DNA from 3 places in the Mesorhizobium sp. M0047 genome. Region 2 is predicted to be linked to each of the others. Evidence: riboswitches for the same ligand, from Rfam matches in the RefSeq annotation. Region 2 holds a riboswitch; each other region holds the start of a gene.
The links. Region 2 has a riboswitch for cobalamin ahead of metE (5-methyltetrahydropteroyltriglutamate--homocysteine S-methyltransferase). Riboswitches for the same ligand answer to the same signal wherever they lie in the genome.
Positions count from the first base shown of each region.

Region 1: another riboswitch for cobalamin. It lies ahead of NKJ89_RS14150 (aromatic ring-hydroxylating oxygenase subunit alpha); the one in region 2 lies ahead of metE (5-methyltetrahydropteroyltriglutamate--homocysteine S-methyltransferase).
Region 3: another riboswitch for cobalamin. It lies ahead of NKJ89_RS13035 (CbtB domain-containing protein); the one in region 2 lies ahead of metE (5-methyltetrahydropteroyltriglutamate--homocysteine S-methyltransferase).

Region 1 covers NZ_JAMYUW010000012.1:89,869-94,011, reverse strand. Annotated here, with positions in the region: gene NKJ89_RS14170 (ABC transporter ATP-binding protein) at 1-909, shown strand, start outside; gene NKJ89_RS14165 (DUF680 domain-containing protein) at 992-1,228, opposite strand; gene NKJ89_RS14160 (DUF680 domain-containing protein) at 1,309-1,518, opposite strand; gene NKJ89_RS14155 (DUF680 domain-containing protein) at 1,590-1,787, opposite strand; cobalamin riboswitch at 2,297-2,498, shown strand; gene NKJ89_RS14150 (aromatic ring-hydroxylating oxygenase subunit alpha) at 2,614-3,861, shown strand; gene NKJ89_RS14145 (FAD-binding oxidoreductase) at 3,908-4,143, shown strand, end outside.
Region 2 covers NZ_JAMYUW010000042.1:20,629-24,771, forward strand. Annotated here, with positions in the region: gene NKJ89_RS28740 (cytochrome-c peroxidase) at 1-153, shown strand, start outside; gene metE (5-methyltetrahydropteroyltriglutamate--homocysteine S-methyltransferase) at 598-2,949, opposite strand; cobalamin riboswitch at 3,045-3,246, opposite strand; gene NKJ89_RS28750 (alpha,alpha-trehalose-phosphate synthase (UDP-forming)) at 3,815-4,143, opposite strand, start outside.
Region 3 covers NZ_JAMYUW010000011.1:68,670-72,812, reverse strand. Annotated here, with positions in the region: gene NKJ89_RS13045 (heparan-alpha-glucosaminide N-acetyltransferase) at 1-89, opposite strand, end outside; gene NKJ89_RS13040 (MFS transporter) at 314-1,513, shown strand; cobalamin riboswitch at 1,639-1,835, shown strand; gene NKJ89_RS13035 (CbtB domain-containing protein) at 1,872-2,051, shown strand; gene NKJ89_RS13030 (CbtA family protein) at 2,067-2,834, shown strand; gene cobU (bifunctional adenosylcobinamide kinase/adenosylcobinamide-phosphate guanylyltransferase) at 3,007-3,450, shown strand; gene cobO (cob(I)yrinic acid a,c-diamide adenosyltransferase) at 3,452-4,066, shown strand; gene cbiB (adenosylcobinamide-phosphate synthase CbiB) at 4,107-4,143, opposite strand, start outside.

The sequences.
Region 1 (4,143 bases), on a different contig from region 2:
GACGTGCCGCCGTCGAAGCGGGGCATCGCCATGGTGTTCCAGTCCTACGCGCTGTACCCGCACATGACCGTCTACGACAACATGGCGTTCTCGATGAAGATCGGGAAGGAGAACAAGGCCGAGATCGACCGGCGCGTACGCCAGGCGGCGGAAATCCTGCAGTTGACGAAATATCTCGACCGCTTGCCCAAGGCGATGTCGGGCGGACAGCGCCAGCGCGTCGCCATTGGCCGCGCCATCGTGCGCAATCCGAAGGTGTTCCTGTTTGACGAGCCGCTGTCGAACCTTGACGCCGCACTTCGCGTCGCCACCCGCATCGAAATCGCCAAGCTCAAGGAATCGATGCCCGCCACGACCATGATCTACGTCACCCATGACCAGGTCGAGGCGATGACGCTGGCCGACCGCATCGTTGTGCTCAAGGAAGGCCATATCGAGCAGGTCGGCACGCCTATGGATCTCTACAAGAAGCCCGGCAATCTGTTCGTTGCCCAGTTCATCGGCTCGCCGGCCATGAACATCCTGCCGGCGACCATCGAAAGGACCGGAAACCCGACTGTCGTCAGCCATGTCGGCGGGCGCAAGGCAACCGTGCCGATCACGACCCCTGCTTCGGCAAAGGGCGCCGCGGTGAGCTTTGGCGTGCGGCCGGAGGACCTGATCATTGCCAGCGGTGCGGACTATCTGTTCGAAGGGACGGTCGACTATGTCGAGCAGCTCGGCGAGGTCCAGCTTGTCTATGTCGACATCGGCCGCGCCGATCTGCCACTGGTGACCAAGCTGCCCGGCAATGTCGAGGTCAAGCGCGGCTCGACATTGCGGCTGAGCGCCAATGCCGAAGACCTGCATATCTTCGACACGGATGGGCGGTCCTTCGCGCTTCACGAAGCAGAGGCTAAGGCGGCCTGAGGTTCCATGATGAGACTGCACGTTGCAAAAACAAGAGCGGCGGGCCTGCCCGCCGCTCTTGTTTGGAGATCAGCTTCGGCTGTTAGCGGCCGAAGAGATTCCGGTCGCTGCCCTGAGGGGCGGACTTCGGTACGTCGCCCGACGAATTGAGCAGCTTGTAGACCGGCGAACCGGTGTCGCGCACCGAAGACGTCGGCGTGGTGTCGACGTTGGAGGTCGCCAGCTTGTTGATATCGGTGCCACCAACGTTGTCGTTGCGGGCATAGGCGCTGCCGGCGGCAATCAGAAGAGCGGCGGCAGTAAGAACAATCTTTTTCATTTTTGACACTCCGTATTCTCGAATTCGATGCTGCGGGTTAACCCGCAGCATCGCTGTCGGATGTTGGTTTTGATCGGATGTTAGTTGTTGCCGAACAGGTTGCGGTCGCTGCCATGGTTGACAGGCGCCTGCGTGGCCGGCTCCGACTTCTTGACGGAAGCCGTGTACGAGCTGTCGACGGCGGTGGTGGCAGGCTGGTTGGCGCCGTTCGAACCATAGTTGTCGCTAGCGGCGAAAGCGCTACCCGAGATGGCCAGAACAGCGGCGGTAGCAAGAATGATCTTCTTCATTTCAAGTCTCCTGAATTTTCTGGATTTCGCCAGGACGGCGGGCGAACCCGCTGTCAACTGGGAATTGGTTGTTAGTGGCCGAAGAGGTTACGGTCGCTGCCCTGGGCAGGCGTCTGAGCAGCCGGTTCCGACTTCTTGACCGAAGCGGTGTACGAGCTGTCGACGGCAGTGGCTGCCGGGGCGTTCGAACCGTAGTGGTCGCTGCCATTAGCGAAGGCGCTGCCGGAAATGGCCAGAACGGCGGCGGCAGTGAGAATGATCTTTTTCATTTTTTGTACTCCAGTATCTTCTTTTTCGTCCGTCTAGCGGCGTGTCTTGGAAATGAAATCGCGTCGTTCGGACAGCCCCGATGTGGGAGGGCATCCTCGCCTTTTCCAATCACGAAGTTGTTTCGTGTGGACCATGATTCCGCTACTTGAAATTGTGCCAAGGGCTTCCACACGCTACTTATTATTTATATTTTTCAATGGTTTAAGCAAAACCGTCCGCTGGATCACTAACTGTTGCCAAGGCCCGGCGTTCACAACGTCCTGCACGCACCGTCAACAGAAACGAACCGTTCGGTTCGATTTTAGAATCAGCTAATAGTCACTTTTCGAAACCGTTAGCCTTTTTTGGCCGCCAGCAAGGGTTGGCTTTCGAGGAGATTGCAAGTGGCGATGGCTGCCGAAGAGATAGGATTTCAGCCCGGCAATCGCCAACCCGAACGTTTCGCACGCGTGTCGCGCCGCATGGATACGATGTCGTTTTCATGCCGATGACGCGCCAGCGATCGTGGTTAGATCATGCCATCTCAGGTGCCGCTTCGTGACGACGGGGCGGAGAATTGGGAAGCCGGTCAAAATCCGGCGCTGCCCCCGCAACGGTGGTGGAGTTCAAGTCGCAACGGGAGACCACTGGGCAACTGCCTGGGAAGGTGTCGCGATCGTCCGCAAGGACAACTCCAAAGCCCGGAAACCAGCCCGAGATTTCTAGACTCGACTGATCGCGGTGGGCGATCAAGAGGTGGATAGTGCATGCACGGCGCCTCGCCGGCCTGCGTCCAATCCTTCCTCCGTCACCACCAGTTCAGTCCTTAGATAACGAGGACAGGACATGGATATTCGCAACGACATGCTGAGGCTCTTGAACAGCCGTCGGCAAGGCTTTTCGCTAGAGCAGCCCTTCTACACCGATCCAGACTACTTCAAGCTGGACATGGAGCTGATCTGGTATCGCGATTGGCTGTTCATCGGCCATGATTGCGAGCTGCCGAAGCCGGGCAGCTACATTACCGTGCAGATCGGCGACTATCCGGTTGTTCTTGTCCGTGACCAGCAAGGCAAGATCAACGCCTTCCACAATTCCTGCCGCCATCGCGGCAGTCGCGTCTGCAACACCGACAAGGGTACTGCGGCAAAGCTTGTCTGTCCCTATCACCAGTGGACCTATGAGCTCGACGGCCGCTTGCTGTTCGCCCGTCAGATGGCCGACGGTTTCGACAAGAGTGAGTTCAGTCTGAAGCCGGTCGCCTGCGAGAGCGTCGGCGGCTATATCTTCATCTGCCTGGCCAAGGAGCCAGCGGATTTCGCGCCGATGCGGGCGATGATCGAACCTTATCTGCTGCCGCACCGGTTGCGGGAAGCAAAGGTCGCCTTCGAGAGCACGATCATCGAGAAGGGCAACTGGAAGTTGGTCTGGGAAAACAACCGCGAGTGCTATCACTGCGTCGCCAATCATCCCGAGTTGTGCAAGACCTTCCCCGAGGCTCCGACCGTGACCGGCGTCAACGGCGCCGACAGCGACCCCGAAATGGTCGCGCATTGGGCCAAATGCGAGGCCGTCGGACTGCCGAGCATATTCCGCATCGATCCGGCCGGGCAGTATCGCGCCACCCGCGCGCCGCTGCTGCGCGATGCCGTCAGCTACACCATGAGCGGCAAGCTGGCGGTGAAGAAGAACCTCTCCGACGCTGTCTCCGCCGATCGCATCGGCACCTTGATGCACTATCACTATCCGACGACATGGAACCACATCCTTATCGATCACGCGGTGACGTTCCGGGTGGTGCCGATCAGCGCCACGGAAACGGCAGTGACGACGAAATGGCTGGTGCACAAGGACGCGGTCGAGGGTGTCGACTACACCATCGAAGACCTTACCCATGTGTGGACCGAAACCAACGACCAAGACCGCCGCATCGTTGAGGAAAATGCCCTCGGCATCCTGTCGCCCGCCTATGAACCAGGCCCCTATTCGGAGCTGCATGAGGGTGGCGTGATCCAGTTCGTCGAATGGTACGCGTCGTTCATCGGCCCGCGCCTCGCCGAAGGTGGAAGGCCGGCGCTGCGCAGCGTCGCCTAGTTGCATCACATGCACAAAACATGAGGGACAAGAGAGGATGAATGCGATGACGGATCTTGGCCTCTATCGCCATCTCGACCAGATGACGCCCTGGAACGACAGGCTGCAGGTGCTGGAGGTGATCGGCGTCAGCGACGAAGCGCCTGACGTCAAGACCTTCACCTTCCGCTCCGACAACCAGACCTGGTTCCGCTACAAGCCGGGCCAGTTCGTGACGTTGGAACTGCCGACTGCGGACGGGCCGCTGATGCGCACCTATACGCTGTCGTCCTCGCCATCGCG
Region 2 (4,143 bases):
CAGCTTGGCGTAGTACTGGCGGACGAAGAAGTTGACCTGCTTGTTGCCTTCCTCAACTCGCTGACCGGAGAGGCACCCGAGGTCGCTTATCCCATCCTACCCTCCGAAACGGCGACAACGCCCCGGCCTGTAACGCAGATCACAGGAAAATAAGGGCCAACTGGCTGCGGACGTCGCAATCGAAAATGATTGCGGCTTTTACTTGGGCCACACGAATTGCCACGTTCATCTCCGAATTGGCGGGAGGCTAGCAATACCCGAAAACTGCCACTTCGCCCGTAGTCTGCGCGAATCAACTGGGGAAGCGGACAGACGCGCAGCACCATATATTGTCGCCGCCTGAGCGAACTTGCCAAGCAGTCTACTTTGAGAAACGACGTGTGTACGATTTGTTCGAGGCGCGGGGCCTGTATGTTCCCAAGGACCAATACTATAGCGTAGTGTCACATTCATTATTTCTGCGGGATGAGGACACGTGCCGAAGAAAAATCGCACATTTTCGCCGAGTGGCTTATTTCCAAGAGTGTGATCGGTTTGGCATATTCCCGGCCGACATCCGCCAGTCGGCAACTCCCCACACGGTGAGCAAGAGAAGCCTCACGCCTGCACTTTCTGCCGGAGCGCGCGTGCTGCAGCGACCATGTTAATGAGGGCAGGGCGGACCTCCTCCCATTTGCGTGTTTTGAGGCCACAGTCCGGGTTTATCCACAGTTGGCCGTCGGACAGTCGCTCGCGGGCAAGCATGACTAAGTCCGAAATCTCGCCGACTTCCGGGACGCGTGGTGAGTGAATATCATAGACGCCGGGACCGATTTCGTTCGGATATTTGGAGCTCGTGAAGGCGTCCAACAGTTCCATCTTCGAGCGCGACGTCTCAATCGAAATGACATCCGCATCCATTCCAGCGATCGCCTGAATGATCTCGTTGAACTCCGAATAGCACATGTGGGTATGAATTTGAGTCGCGTCCTTTACACCCGTTGAAGCGATCCGGAAACATTCGACAGCCCAGTCGAGATAGACTTTCCAATCAGATTGGCGCAGTGGCAATCCTTCGCGAAAGGCGGCCTCATCGATCTGGACCATCCTTGCGCCGGACCTTTCGAGATCCGTCACTTCGTCGCGGATGGCGAGCGCGATCTGGCGGCAGGCTTCGGAGCGGGGTACGTCGTCGCGAACAAAAGACCAGTTGAGAATGGTGACTGGGCCTGTGAGCATTCCCTTCACGGGCTTTTCCGTAAGCGACTGGGCGAATTGCCACCAGCGCACTGTCATCGGATTGCGCCTCGATACGTCGCCGAAAATGATGGGGGGACGCACGTAGCGCGACCCATAGCTTTGTACCCAGGCATGCTGGGTGAGCGCGAAGCCGGACAACTGCTCGCCGAAATGCTGTACCATGTCGTTTCGCTCGAACTCACCGTGCACCAGCACGTCCAGCCCGATCTCTTCCTGCCAGCGAATTGCAGCCTCGATCTCCTTCTTCAGGAACGTCTCATAGTCGACATAGCTCAGCTGGCCCTTCGCATGAGCGGCCCGCGCCTTGCGTACCTGCGGCGTCTGCGGGAAGGACCCGATGGTCGTCGTCGGGAACGGCGGCAGCCCGAGTGAGCCGGCTTGGACTCTGGAGCGCTCGCCAAATGCGCTCTCTCGTCGCTTCGCGCTGTCCTCAATGCTAGCGATCCGCCCCTGAACAAGCGGGTCATGGATCCTCGTGGATGTCACGCGCGTGGCGGCAGCCTCGGCAGACGCTTTCAACGCGCCTGCCACCGCATCCCTGCCTTGGGACAGGGCCCGGGCCAGCAAGACCAGCTCGTCGGTCTTCTGGGCCGCGAAGGCGAGCCACGACCTGATGTCGGCGTCGAGTTCCGTCTCCATGCGCAGATCGATCGGCACATGCAGCATCGAGCAAGAAGGCGCGATCTCGACGCGGTCCAAGGGCCAGCCGGCGACGATCGGTTTGATGCGGTCGAGAATGGCGGGCAGGTTCGCACGCCAGACGTTGCGGCCATCGATCAAGCCAAGCGAGAGCACCAGATCCTTCGGAGCGAGCCGACCCACCGTTTCCAGCTGCTCGGGAGCGCGCACGAGATCAATATGCAGCCCGGCCAAGGGTAGAGAAACCGCGGTTTCGAGATTGTCTCCCAGCGACCCGAAATACGTAGCCAGCATGATCTTCAGCTCGGGCGCGGCTTTCGACAGCTGGCCATAGGCGAATTGGAACGCAGCTCGTTCGTTCGGGTTCAGATCGAGGACAAGCGCTGGCTCATCGATCTGCACCCAGTCGGCTCCCGACAGCTTCAGCCTCTGCAGGACTTGCTCGTAAACGGGCAGCAGCCGCGGTAGGAGCGCGATGGGACCGAACCCCTCGGCAGGCGATTTCGCCAGCTTGAGGAAGGTGATGGGTCCAAGGATGACTGGGCGTGTGTGGATGCCGAGAGCTTTAGCCTCGAGGAAGTAATCGACCGGCTTCGATGACGAGAGGGCGAACGTCTGATCATCATCGAGTTCCGGCACAATGTAGTGGTAGTTGGTGTCAAACCACTTGGTCATTTCCATCGCGGTTACACCAGGTCCATGAGCCTCCTCCTGGTGACCAGCGTGTCCACAATCCTCCGTCTGACCCTGGTTGCCGCGCGCCATTGCGAAGTAGATGTCAAGTGGGACCTCGCCGCTATTCCAGCCGTAACGGGATGGAACGGCCCCGACCATGGCTGCGGTGTCGAGCACATGGTCGTAAAGCGAGAAGTCGTTCGACGGGATTTTCGACACGCCGCGATGGCGCTGCTCTTCCCAGCTAGCGGCACGGAGCGCCTTCGACGTCGTGAGAAGGTCGCCAGCGGACGATGTTCCGGACCAGTAGCTTTCAAGCGCGAATTTCAGTTCTCGCCGACGACCGAAGCGCGGCACGCCGAGCGTTGCTACAGGAATTTCCTGAGAGTCAGTCATGTCATACCCCGATGGTTGGGGCGTCGATGACAAGGAAGGCGCTAGCAGGCCGGCACGAACGCCGGCTTGCAGCGGCCACCGAGACACCCCGCCCGTGGACGTAATTCGCCGTGGCAGGTCTCCTGGCTCGCGGGGTCATAGCCTCTACCCGTCTTCCTGAGGGTATTCGCCTCAGTGACATGAGTGGGATTGGCTCGCCGCTAACAGTTGCGGGGGCAGCGCCGGCATTGCACCGGCTTCCCTCTTAGCTCCGCTGCGGCAGCGCCGCACGCGAGAACCACGACACGCAGACAATCACAGCAGTCCGCTCTTTTGTCAATGACGCATAACGAAATGTTTATGTCGTTATGTGATTTCGCTTTTACGCTTGTCTAACATTGTGAAATATTCAGTCGCCCATTGGCGGCGCTGCTCCGCTGCCACCATTGTCCAACTAATGGATCCCTGTCGGGCTGCGACATCCCTCGCAGGTCGCCGATGAAGGATTTCGGACAAGACTTCAAGCGCGTGACAACGTCATTAGAATGCAGAAGATCGCATTGGTGGCGATGTTTAACGATGCGGCCGCAAGCCGTGCGTGCGTGGTAGAAGCGGTTTTCTCGGAGTGAGCGCCAAACCGTGGTCCGAGGGGAATTGGCACGCCAGTCGTCATCACGGGTGACTAGGCAATCGTGATGACTCCGCTCGGCGGCAAGAGACCACACTGACGGAGCCTGGCTCAAGGGTCTGATGCAAAGCCCGACTGTGGTCCCGATAAGCCGCTTAAGCCGCATTCAGGCGGTCAGGATAAGTATCTCTCTCTCCAAGCGCTCGGCATTGAGGGATGCGCAAATGCAGGCAAAGCTCGCGTGCTTCATATTCTGCATCATACGATCGGCAGGACCCAGTTTTTATCCAGTGCACGCGTCAGCGCGGTGTGCAATTCTGGCTCGGTCCGATACGAAGGCATTTGGGCCTCGCTGATCCAGCCCAAGCCAACATAGTGGAAGTGATCCGCAGGGACCGTAACCCGGCTGCTGTCCAGTTGCCGAACGAAGTCCGCTGACCAATGGTGGATCGTATACGCTTCAAGTTTGTCCATCATCCTCCGCCAGCGTTGGATGCGTTCTTCGCGCGGCATGCTGGCCGCTCTTGAGATCGCGGTAGCTATCTCGTCGGAGAGCCTCGGATTTACCAGCAGGGCGTCCTCGCCGA
Region 3 (4,143 bases), on a different contig from region 2:
GCGATCAGCGCGATGCCGCGCACGATGTCGATGACGACGATGCGCCTTGGTCGATCCTGGACGGGTGCGGTCGGCGTTTGGATGGTCATGGTCTCGCATTCTGTTTCGGCCCCGCAAAACGACTATCACGGTTGCACCGGGCAAAAGAAGGCCGGGCGTCTGACAACGCGGACAGGATCAGGCGCCGCTTTAGGCCAGTGGCGGAAAGCCTTTGGCCGACTTCGTTTTTTGCCGGGTACGCGTCGGTTTCCTCTTATTGGCGCAGGGATCGCCACGGCAGATTTGGTCCGATAGATTCTGCTTTGGGGAAGCAATGTCCACCCATGTGCGCCATCCGATCTGGCTTCCGGCCCTAAAGGCCGCGGACGCGCGCACCTTCGCCTCGCTCTATGCAGTCGAATCCTTCGCCCGCGCCACGGTGTCGAGCGTCATCCCGATCCAGGCCTATGAGATCCTGCACAACGAGCAGATCGTCTCGATCCTCTACACCGTCGTGGCGATGCTCGGCCTGTCGGTGACGCTCTTCATGCCAATGCTGATCCGCCGCTTTGCGCGGCGCTGGGTCTACACCGCTGGCGCCTGCCTGCTTGCCATCGGCTCGCTGTTCTTCGTCACCCATACGCTTGCCGGGCAACTGGCCGGCATGCTGTGCCGCGTGATGGGCGCCAGCGCGCTGTCGATCACGCTCAACCTCTATATCATGGACCATATCCGCAAGACCGATTTCATGCAGGCCGAATCGCTGCGCATGGCGTGGTCGATGTTGGCGTGGACCGGCGGGCCGACGCTCGGCATCTTCCTCTACACGCACTTCGGCATCTATGCCGCGCATGGCGCCGTGGCGATCTTCGCCCTGGCCTTGCTGGCGCTGTTCTGGACCTACCGGCTCGGCGACAACCCGTCGATCCGCCCGGGCAAGACGCGCCCGGTCAACCCGCTCGCCAATATCGGCCGCTTCGTCGCGCAGCCCAGGCTCAGACTGGCCTGGCTGATCGCTTTCGGCCGCTCCTGTTTCTGGACGACTTTCTTTGTCTATGGGCCACTGTTCATGGTCATCACCGGCGAAGGCAAGCTGGCCGGCGGCGTGCTGGTTTCGGCCGGCAACGCGCTGCTGTTCATGGCCATCTTCTGGGGCAAGGCGGGAAAGCGCTTTGGCGGCCGCAGGACGATGACATTTGCCTATTTCGCCATGTCGGCCATGCTGCTGGCGGCAGGCTTCGTCGGCGAGACCGTGCCGCTGCTCACCGGCGCCTTCCTGCTTGGCGGCGCCTTCTTCACCATCGCGCTCGACGCACTCGGCTCGACCGCCTTCATGCGCTCGGTGCGCTCCTATGAAAGATCGCAGATGGCGGCGGTCTACCGGACCTATCTCGACTTTTCCGAACTGACGCCGCCGCTGGTCTATTCGGTGGTGCTGGCGTTTTTCGGCCTAGGCTCGGTGTTCGTCACGCTGGGCCTGCTGGCTGCGGTCTGCGGCTTCGTGACGTGGCGCTATCTGCCGAAATCGCTTTGATCTTCAGGGCTTTGGTGGAAGTGCCGCATGCCAAGGTGCCTGCGGCAGCGGAGGCCCTCACTGGCACGACGCATTCGCGATGGTTGCCGCCGGAATTTGGTTTGCTGGAGGCGAGGATTCTGCCTATAGTCGGCAATGTCGTCGGTTCCATTTTGGAGCCAAGAGGGAATGCGGTGAGGGCGAGTTTCGCCCAATGCCGTGGCTGCCCCCGCAACTGTGTGCGGTAGTCCTCTCCATATGCCACTGAAGATTTCTTCTTCGGGAAGGTGGGGAAGGGCGCTGATCCGCGAGCCAGGAGACCTGCCGGCGACAGGAAACTGACTTCGATGCCCTCGGGTGGAGGGCGAAAGGACAAGACATGACTACTGCTTCCGTCTCCCTCGGCGCCTCCGTCTCCTCGCAGTCGCGCTTCATGCAGCTCGCGCTTGCAGCGCTGCTCGGCGTTTTCGTGATGGGCTTTGTCGGCTTCTCGCATATCGATGCGGTCCACAATGCGGCTCACGACTATCGCCATTCGATGGCGTTTCCCTGCCACTGACGAGGATCTGACATCATGAACCTGTTTCGCAACGTCGTGTTCATCGCGGCGATCGCAGGGCTCGTGGCCGGTGTCGTTCTCGCCGGCATGCAGGCCTACGCTACCGTGCCGCTGATTCTGAAGGCGGAAGTCTACGAACAGGCTGGCGGCGGGCATCACCATGACCATGCCGCTCCGGCCGCAACGGATAGCAATGCCATGAGCTCTGCCGCTCCGGCAGCGGAAGCCGCCCCGGCCGCCGAAGACGAGGGTTGGGCGCCGGCAGACGGTTTCGAACGTTTCGCCTTCAGCGTGCTTGCCAACATCGTCACCGGCATCGGCTTCGCCTTGATCCTGGTCGCGGTTTCCGAATTCGCCGGCGGCATCGGTGGCTGGCGCCAGGGCGTCTTCTGGGGGCTGGCCGGCTTTGCCGTGTTCACGCTGGCGCCGGGCCTAGGCCTGCCGCCGGAACTGCCGGCCATGCCAGCGGCCGATCTGACCGAGCGCCAGATCTGGTGGTGGGCGACCGTAGCGATGACCGCGGCCGGGCTCGGCGTGATCGCCTTCCGCAAGTCGCTGCCGCTGGCGATCCTGGCTGTGGCCTTGATCGTCGCTCCGCACATCGTCGGCGCGCCGCAGCCCGGCAGTTACGAGACGGCGATCCCCGAAGGCCTGCACCACCAGTTCGTGGTGGCGGTGACAGTGACCAATCTGGTGTTCTGGCTGGTGCTCGGCGCGGTCGTCGGCGTGGTGCGCGGCCGCTTCACCGGCACCGCGACCAGCCTGCGCGACAGCTTTGCCTGACAGCAAGGCACTGACCTTCCTCATCGGCGGTGGGGGGGGGGGGGCGGGGGCGGCCCCCCCCCCCCCCCCCCCCGCCCCCCCCCGCCGTCTCCCCTCTCCCGCCCGCCCCCCCCCCCCCCCCCCGCCGCGCCGGCGGGCCCCCCCCCCCCCCCCCCCCCCCCACGCCGAAACCCTGGCGACGGCCTTGCCCTCGCCATGGACCTATATCGCGACGGCGCAAGCCTATGACGATGAGATGCGCGAGCGCATCGCGCTGCACCGCTCACGCCGCGGCGAAGGCTGGACGACCATCGACGCACCGCTCGATCTTGCCGGCGCGCTCGCGGCGTTGCCCGACAACCAGCCGGTGCTTGTCGACTGCCTGACATTGTGGCTGACCAATCATATGCTGGCCGAACATGATCTCGAGCTGGAATGCCGGCGACTGGCGGAGGTGCTGTCGCGGCCGCGCGGGCCCTGGTTCGTGGTGTCCAATGAAGTCGGGCAAGGTATCGTGCCTGACAACGCACTGGCGCGCCGGTTTCGCGATGCCGCCGGCCGGCTTAACCAGCAGATCGCTGCCGTCGCCGACACAGTGCTGCTGATGGTGGCGGGACTTCCGCTGAAGGTGAAATGACATGACCGACGTCGACAATAAGGACGAAGAACGCCACCGCGCCAAGATGGCCAAGCGCAAGACGGTGCAGGATGCCGAGGTGGCGAGCAAGACGGTCGAGAAGGGGCTGCTGATCGTCAACACCGGGCCGGGCAAGGGTAAGACGACGGCCGCCTTCGGTCTCGCGTTGCGGATGCTCGGCTACGGCAAGCGCGTCGGCGTCGTCCAGTTCATCAAGGGCAAATGGCATACCGGCGAGAAAGACGCCTTCGCCGCCTTCGGCGACCGCATCGTCTGGCACGCGATGGGCGAGGGCTTCACCTGGGAAACGCAGGATCTGAAGCGCGACATCGCCGCGGCCGAAGCGGCGTGGGCCAAGGTGCTCGAGCTGATGGCCGATCCGTCAATCAGCCTGCTGGTGCTCGACGAGTTGAACATCGCGCTGCGCTACGACTATCTCGATCTCGACAAGGTGGTTGCGGCGCTGAAAGCCCGCCGCGAAGGCCTGCACGTCGTCGTCACCGGCCGCAACGCCAAGCCGGCGCTGGTCGAGGCGGCCGATCTCGTCACCGAGATGGGCGTGACCAAGCACCATTTTTCCGCGGGCGTTAAGGCGCAGCAGGGCATCGAGTTTTGAACGTTTCTTACCCTCCTCACAAGGGGGAGGGTGAAATGGGTCACGCCACAATGACGATGATCGAAATCACTCCAAAC